DNA from 2 places in the Tessaracoccus pujii genome. Region 2 is predicted to be linked to the other one. Evidence: riboswitches for the same ligand, from Rfam matches in the RefSeq annotation. Region 2 holds a riboswitch; the other holds the start of a gene.

Region 1 (4,148 bases), 640 kb from region 2:
CGGGGTGCTGCGCCTGGCGGGCGGCGGTGAGGCCGGCGGCGCCGAAGACGGCGTGCGCGGCGACGACGGCGTCGTGGGCGCTGTGGCCGGTGGCGCGTGCGGCGCCGAGGGCGGCCGCGACCGTCGCGCCCAGCGCGCACCCCGTCCCGATGACCAGCGGCATGAGGGGGTCCCCGCCCGTGACGCGGGTGGTGCGGCCTTCGCTGACGATCACGTCGACGGGGCCGGAGATCGCGACGACGGCTCCCGTCTGTCGCGACATCTCGCGGGCGGTCTCGACGGCGGCCTCCACCTCGTCGGTGGCGTCCACGCCGCGACCGCCGCCGCTCGCCCCGGCCAGGCCGAGGATCTCGGAGGCGTTGCCGCGGATGGCGGCGGGACGGTGGGCGAGGAGGTCGCGGGCGAGCTGGGTGCGCACGGGAAGGGCGCCCACGGCGACCGGGTCGAGGACCCAGGGGGTGCCGGCCCGGTCCGCCGCCGCGGCGGCGCGACGCATGCCCTCGTGTTGCTCGCTGAGGCCGTTGCCGACGTTGACGAGCAGCGCCGAGGCCACCGTCGCGAAGATCTCCGCCTCCTCGGGGAGGTCGATCATCGCGGGCGCGGCGCCGACGGCGAGCAGCACATTTGCAGTCACCTCGGGCACGACGGTGTTGGTCATGCAGTGCACGAGTGGTGTCGCGGTGCGTACGGCGCTGAGGATTGCGGCGACGGTGGCGGTGCCGTCGTGTGTGTGGGATCCGCCGGCGGCGGCGGCGGCGTCGATGGTGAGGCTGGGGATGGTCATGGAGGTGGCTCCCTTCGCTAGCACGACCTAGATCAGGTGTTGCGGGTGTGTTCTCAGCCCCTACCTCGGGGCACCCCGGCTGTGATCGAGCCTACCAGGGGTGGTTCACGGGCCGGAGACCCCCACCCGCGCGCGGATCGTCAGGGGTCCACGGGCGCGGAAACGATCCCCCAGTGCGGGTGTCCCCGCCTGGGTCCACGCGGGGACACGCGCACTGGGGGATCGTTCCCGCGGCCCAGGGCGCCCCACTCAGTCCGCGACGGCGGCGCGGGCCGCCACGAACGCCGCGACACTCGCGTCCAGGTCCTCCCGCGACAATCCCGCCGACATCTGGGTCCGGATCCGCGCCGCACCCCGAGGCACGACGGGGAAGGAGAACGCCCGTACGTACACTCCCCGCGCGAGCACCTCATCGGCCATCCGGGCGGCCAGGACGGCGTCGCCGAGCATCACCGGCACGATCGGGTGGTCCGACTCCGGAATCTCGAAACCCTCCTCCACCATCCGGCGGCGGAAGTAGGCCGTGTGCCCGGCCAACCGGTCCAGCAGATCCGACGACGTCTCCAGCAGGTCCAGCGCAGCGATGGTCGCGGCGGCGATCGACGGTGCCAGCGAGTTGCTGAACAGGTAGGGCCGCGACCGTTGACGCAACAGTTCCACCACCTCCCTCCGTGCGCAGGTGTAGCCGCCCGACGCCCCGCCCAGCGCCTTGCCCAGCGTGCCGGTGAGGATGTCCACCCGCTCCGTGACGCCGAACCGCTCCGGGGTACCGGCCCCCGTGGCGCCGACGAAGCCCACCGCGTGCGAGTCGTCCACCATCACCAACGCGTCGTATTCATCGGCCAGCGCGCAGATCTCGTCCAGCGGTGCGACGTAGCCGTCCATCGAGAACACGCCGTCGGTGGCGATCACCCGGTGGCGCGCCCCCCGCGACGCCTCAAGCTGCGCGCGCAGGTCCGCCATGTCGCGGTTGCGGTAGCGGTAGCGCGCGGCCTTGCTGAGGCGGACGCCGTCGATGATCGACGCGTGGTTGAGCTCGTCGGAGATGATCGCGTCCTCCGCGCCGAACAGGGTCTCGAACAGTCCACCGTTGGCGTCGAAGCACGAGGAGTAGAGGATGGTGTCCCACCCGTCGTGCCCGTTCCTCCCGCTGCGCAGGAACGCGGTCAGGCGCGCCTCCAGGTCCTGGTGCAGCGTCTGCGTGCCGCAGATGAACCGGACCGACGCCATGCCGAAGCCCCAGCGGTCGTACGCCCGTTTGGCCGCGTCGATGAGCACCTTCGAGTTCGCCAGCCCCAGGTAGTTGTTGGCGCACAGGTTGATCACCTCGCCTGACGGCGTGCCGACGTGCGCGGCCTGCGCCGTCGTCAGCGGCGCCTCCGTCTTGTACAGCCCGTCGTTCCGCAGCTGCGTGAGCTCGCTGCGGATGTGGTCCAGGAATGACATGGTGGTCCTCACTCGTCCCAGGTCAGGATGACTTTGCCCGCGTGCCCGGCGGCCGCGACGTCGAACGCCTCGCGGAACGACGCCGCGGGGAATCGGTGCGTGATGACACCCGAGATGTCCAGCCCGGAGCGCAGCAACGCGCTCATGGCGTACCAGGTCTCGAAGATCTGCCGCCCGGTCACGCCCTGGATGGTCAGCATGTTGAAGATGATGGTGGCGAAGTCCACTTCCAGCGGCCTCGTCGGGGTGCCAAGCAGCGCGATCCGACCGCCGTGTGTCATGTGCTGGATCATCGACGTGAGCGCCGCGCCCGAGCCGGACATCTCCAGGCCGATGTCGAACCCCTCGTGCATGTCGAAGCGCCCGTAAACATCCGCCAGGTTCTCCCGCGACACGTTGACGGTGTTGCTCAGGCCCACCCGTCGCGCCAGTTCCAGCCGCTCGTCGCCCAGGTCCGTGATGACGACGTTGCGCGCACCCTGGAACTTCGCGACGAGGGCGGCCATGATGCCGATCGGCCCGGCGCCGCTGACGAGCACGTCCTCCGCCAGCGCGGGGAACTGCAGCGCGGCGTGGACGGCGTTGCCGAACGGGTCGAAGATCGCCGCGACGTCCGGGTCGACGGGCGAGTTGTGCACCCACACGTTGCCTGCCGGCATGGCGAAGTACTCGCAGAATGCGCCGTCGACGTGGTACCCGATGCCGCGGGTGTTGCGGCAGAGGTGCCGCCGCCCGGCCAGGCACGCCCGGCAGCGCCCGCACACGTAGTGCCCCTCGCCGGAGACGAACTGGCCCACATCGAGACCGGTCACCGACGAGCCGAGCTCCACGATCTCGCCGCAGAACTCGTGTCCCAGCACCCGTGGGGTGGTGACCACCTGCGACGCCCAACCGTCCCAGCCGTCGATGTGCAGGTCGGTTCCGCAGATGCCTGTCCGCATCACCCGGATCAGGACCTCGTTCGAACTCGGGGTGGGGCGCGGCAGCTCGATCAACTCCAGCCCCGGGCCCGGCCGCGTCTTCGCCAGCGCCAACATGTGCCCCATCGTGGCAGATACCCCCGCCGGGCACGACTGAGGGGCGGGATCGCTAGGTTGGAGGCCGATCCGTCATCGACGACGGCGCCGGACACGAGAGGGGGAGCCGTGGGCCCAGTGGTGCGGACCGTCACGTTCAACACCGGCTTCGACGATCACTTCCTGGTCGACGGCGTGACCTGGGGCGGCGTCGAGCAGGCGCGCTCGTTCGAGTCGGTGCCCTCCGGCAAGGGCGTGTTCGTGGCGCGACGTGTGGTGCAGTGCGGCGTGCCGGCGCACGCGTACTACCTGATCGGGGAGGGCGAGCGCGCGCTGCACGGGGGCGCCGTCGAGGCAGCGGGCGTGACCGTGCACAGCGTCCCGGTGCCAGGGCGAACCCGGCACAATCTGACGCTCCTCATGGAGGACAGGGTGGCTGCGCACATGGTCTCGCCAGGGTATCAGCTGGCCTCGGCCGCCCCGGCCGAGGAGTTGCTGGCTCGGGTGGTCGCGGATGCGCAGCCGGGTGACGTCGTGACGCTCAACGGGTCCGTCCCCGCGGTCGTGCCGCCGGAAGCGCTCGCCGGCACGGTGCGGGCGCTCGTTGCGCTGGGAGCGCGGGTGATCTCGGACAACCAGGGCCCGTACCTCGTCGCGGCCGTCGGCACCGGTCTGCTGTCGGCCGTCAAGCCCAACGACGACGAGGTTCGCGCGCTCGGAGCGCTCCGCCGGGCCGACGACGTGGCCGGGCACCTGGCGACGCTGGCGGGCCACGGGGTGGGGTTGCCGATCATCACGCTCGGCGCCGGAGGGGTGGCCTACCTCGACGGTGGGGTCGCGTGGCGGGGCGGATGCCCGGTGGATCGGCCGCGGCTGTCGGTGGGGGCGGGTGACGCGTTCGT
Region 2 (4,148 bases):
ATCCACGAGGACGCGATGGATCTCCGCCAGGCTGCGCGTGTCGGAGATCTCGAACTGCTCGTCGCCCTTCTCCTCGGCCGCGTGTCCGCCGACGCCGACGCTGACGCCCGCCGACATGCGGGTGGCGACCAGCCCGGCGACGTTGTCGCGGAACCCCGCCCGCTCCCGCGTCGAGATGGTGATCCCGGCGTACGGCAGGAGCAGGCGGTAGGCGAGCATGACCTGCAGCAGTTGCCGCTCCGTCACGTTGATCTCCACCCCGTCGTGGTTGATGTAGGGCCGCAACCGGGGCACCGACAAGGTGATCTCGGCGTGCGGATAGCGGCGCTGGATGGAGCGGGCATGCATGCCGACGGCGAAGGCATCTCGGCGGGCATCGCCCAACCCCAGCAGCGCCCCGAACGCGACGCCCCGCATGCCGCCTTTCAGGGCCCGCTCGGGTGCGTCGAACCGGTACGGGAACACCCGTTTGGGGCCGAACAGGTGCACCCGCGAATAGGTGTCGAGGTCGTAGGTCTCCTGGTAGACGGCCACGTAGTCCACGCCGCGGTCGTGCAGGTAGGCGTAGTCCTCGGTGTTGAGCGGCTGCACCTCGATGCCGACGACGGCGAAGTGGCGCGCCGCCTTCTCCGCCGCCTCGCCGATGAACCGCACGCCGGAACGCTGCTCGGACTCGCCGGTCAGCAGCAGCACCTCCTGGAGGCCGGTGGCGGCGATCTCCGCCAGCTCCGCCTCCATCTCCTCCGGCGTCAGCGACGCCCGGTGGATCCGGTTGGAGGCGCTGAACCCGCAGTAGGTGCACTCGTTCTGGCAGTAGTTGGCCAGGTACAGGGGCGTGAACATCGCGATCCCGTTGCCGTGGTGGCGGAGGGTCAGCTCCCGCGCCCTGGCCGCCATGGCCTCCAGGTGCGGGTCGGCGGCCGGCGACAGCAACGCGGCGAAGTCCTCGGTCGTCACCTCGTCCCGGGCGAGCGCGGCCCGCACGTCGGCCTCGCCGTAGTGGCCCGGATGGTATCCGGCGACCGCGGCCATCACCTCCGCCATCACCGGCGACTCCAGCGACTCCATGCCCGGGCGGTACGACATGGGGTCGCGCAGCGCGACGGCCATCAGTCCTCCAGGAATCCGGTGAGCGGGCTGGAGGCCTCCGCCCGGTCGAGGACGCGCCCCGGGCCTGCCAGGTGCCCGGCCCGGCCCGCCTCGACCGCCAGCCGGAACGCGGTCGCCATGCGCCCGACGTCCGCGGCCGTCGCGATGGCCGTGTTGCACATCACGGCGGCGGCACCCAGCTCGATGGCCTCGCACGCCTGAGAGGGGCGGCCGATGCCGGCGTCGACGATGATCGGCAGGTCGATCTCCTCGATCAGGATCCGGATGAACTCGCGCGCCACCAGGCCCTTGTTGCTGCCGATCGGGGCGCCCAGCGGCATCACGGCCGCCGCGCCCGCCGACACCAGGGCCCGGGCGACGACCAGGTCGGGATGCATGTAGGGCAGCACGACGAAGCCGTCGGCGGCGAGGATCTCGGTGGCGCGGACCGTCTCCGCGTTGTCCGGGAACAGGTACTTCGAGTCGTTGATCACCTCGACCTTCACGAAATCTCCGCAGCCCAGTTCCCGGGCCAGCCGCGCGATCCGGACGGCCTCGTCGGCTGTGCGGGCGCCCGAGGTGTTCGGCAGCAGCGTCACCGAACCGGGGATGTGGTCGAGGATGTCCTCGAGCCCCCCGGCGTTGGCGCGGCGCAGGGCGACGGTGACGATCTCGGCGCCGCCGTTGTCGACGACGGCGCGGATCAGCGGCAGCGAGAACTTGCCGGACCCCAGGATCAGCCGGGAACCGAAGCTGCGCCCACCCAGCGACCAATCCCCGACGGCGGTCGGGGCGAGCGTCGCGCTAGACATCGGCGTGTCCCAGCAGCAGCCGCAGCACCGTGTTGGCCTGATGGGCCGCGCACAGCTGCACGCGGGGCGCCATGAGGCCTCGACCCGCCGTCGCCCCGCTCTCCAGATCCCCGGAGAGGTACAGCCGGTCCAGGGCCCTCCTCGTCGTGATGGTGTTGGAGCTGCCGTAGCCGGCCATCCCGGAGCCCGACACCAGTGGCGTGTCGGGCACGTCGGCCAGCAGGCTGCTGACCAGCATCGCCTTCTGGTCGGCGAGGTCGAACGCCTCGCACACCACGTCGAATCCGGTGAGCAGGGTCGGTACGTTGTCAGGGGTGAGCTTCACGGTGACGATGTCCACCGTGGTCAGGGGGCTGATCGCTGTGAGCTGCTCCGCGAGCGCTTCGGTCTTCGGCATGCCGATGTGCCGCAGGAGGTAGTTCTGGCGGTTCAGGTTGCACATCTCGACGATGTCGAAGTCGATGAGGCGCAGGTGCCCCACACCCAGCCGGGTCAGCGCGAATGCGATGTGGGAGCCGAGCCCGCCGAGGCCGGCGATCGCGACGCGGGCCCGGGCGAGCCGCTCGTACACGTCGCAGCCGTGGCGGTCGATGAGCCCCTCGACATAGGCGTCCCGGACGGCGGTGGCGCCCATCTACCCGCCCCCGACGAACGCGACGACCTCGACGATGTCGTCGTGGCCGACGCGCACCGAGTCGTACCTGGCCCGGGGCACGATCTGCCCGCCGAGCTCCACCGCGACCCTGTGCACGTCGAATCCCCGACTGGTCAGCAGGTCGAGCAGGGACTGGCCGGCGGCTCCTGGGATCTCCTCACCGTTCACCCGCACAGCTACACCTCCTTCGCCGGGCGAGCCGGCGTCCGTGGACGGCGCTCGACCCCTGTGGGCGGAGCGCTCGGCCTGCCGACAGGGCATGGCCGATGACGAGGGGTGAGAAATCACACGACGTCCCTTCGCCAGTGCTAACTGGATCAGGTTCAACGGGTGTGATCTCAGCCGACAGTGACCTAGCGTCACGGCGGCACCCCGCGTCCGAGGGTCACGCTAGTGCAACTCGCAGGTGGGGCACAATCCTCCGTGCAAGACTGACGCCCATGGAGTTCACCTCGCTCTACCGGCACGGGTTCGCGCGGGTCGCGGCCTGCACGCTCCCGGTCACCCTGGCCGACCCGTCGGCCAACGCGCACGCGATCGCGGTGGAGGCCAGGGCCTGCCACGACGACGGGGTGGCGGTCGCGGTGTTCCCGGAGCTGTCGCTCTCGGGCTACGCCATCGACGACCTCCTGCTGCAGGACGTACTGCTCGACGCGGTGGACCGCGCCGTCGTCGAACTGGCGGACGCGACGGCGGACCTCCTGCCGCTGCTCGTGGTGGGCGCGCCCCTGCGCGCGGGCAACAGGCTCTACAACTGCGCGGTGGTGATCCACCGCGGGCACGTGCTCGGCGTGGTGCCCAAGGCGTACCTCCCCAACTATCGCGAGTTCTACGAGAAGCGTTGGTTCGCCGACGGTGCGGACCTGGACCTCGGCACGCTCCACCGTCCCGGCTGGCCCGCCGAGTTCGGCGAGGTGCCGTTCGGCACCGATCTGCTGTTCGACGCGCGCGACGTGCCCGGCCTCACGGTGCACGTGGAGGTGTGCGAGGACATGTGGGTGCCGGTGCCTCCGTCGTCTCTGGCGTCGCTGGCCGGTGCGACGGTGCAACTCAACCTCTCCGCCTCCCCCATCACCGTGGGCCGCGCCGAGGACCGGCACCTGCTGGCCCGCTCGTCGAGTGCCCGCAACAACTCCGCCTATCTGTACGCCGCGGCCAGCTTCGGCGAATCCACCACGGACCTGTCCTGGGACGGCATGACGATGGTCTACGAGATGGGCGATCTCCTCGGCCAGACCGAACGCTTCCCGCACGCGGCCCAGCGCACCGTCGTCGACCTGGACCTGGACCGCCTTCGTCAGGAGCGCATCCGTCAGGGCTCGTTCGAGGACAACCGGCGCGCGGTGGGGGTGGGGGAGTACCGGAGCATCGAGTTCGCGGTCCGGCCACCCTCGGGGGATCTGGGGCTGCGCCGCCCGCACGACCGCTTCCCGTTCGTGCCCGACGACCCGGCCCGCTTGAATCACGACTGCTACGAGGCCTACAACATCCAGGTCTCAGGGCTCGAGCGGCGCATGAAGGCCATCGGCGGGGGCGATGCGTCGAAGGCGCCGAAGATCGTGATCGGCGTGAGCGGGGGCCTGGATTCCACG

The links. Region 2 has a riboswitch for thiamine pyrophosphate ahead of thiS (sulfur carrier protein ThiS). Riboswitches for the same ligand answer to the same signal wherever they lie in the genome.
Region 1: another riboswitch for thiamine pyrophosphate. It lies ahead of thiM (hydroxyethylthiazole kinase); the one in region 2 lies ahead of thiS (sulfur carrier protein ThiS).

Annotation. Positions count from the first base shown of each region.
Region 1 covers NZ_CM137012.1:3,163,854-3,168,001, forward strand. The annotation lists gene thiM (hydroxyethylthiazole kinase) at 1-784, opposite strand, end outside; TPP riboswitch at 777-872, opposite strand; gene kbl (glycine C-acetyltransferase) at 1,034-2,230, opposite strand; gene tdh (L-threonine 3-dehydrogenase, zinc-binding type) at 2,239-3,267, opposite strand; gene ACX1D0_RS14735 (PfkB family carbohydrate kinase) at 3,376-4,148, shown strand, end outside.
Region 2 covers NZ_CM137012.1:2,525,223-2,529,370, reverse strand. The annotation lists gene thiH (2-iminoacetate synthase ThiH) at 1-1,110, opposite strand, end outside; gene ACX1D0_RS12005 (thiazole synthase) at 1,110-1,901, opposite strand; gene thiF (sulfur carrier protein ThiS adenylyltransferase ThiF) at 1,894-2,535, opposite strand; gene thiS (sulfur carrier protein ThiS) at 2,536-2,730, opposite strand; TPP riboswitch at 2,834-2,941, opposite strand; gene ACX1D0_RS11990 (NAD(+) synthase) at 2,997-4,148, shown strand, end outside.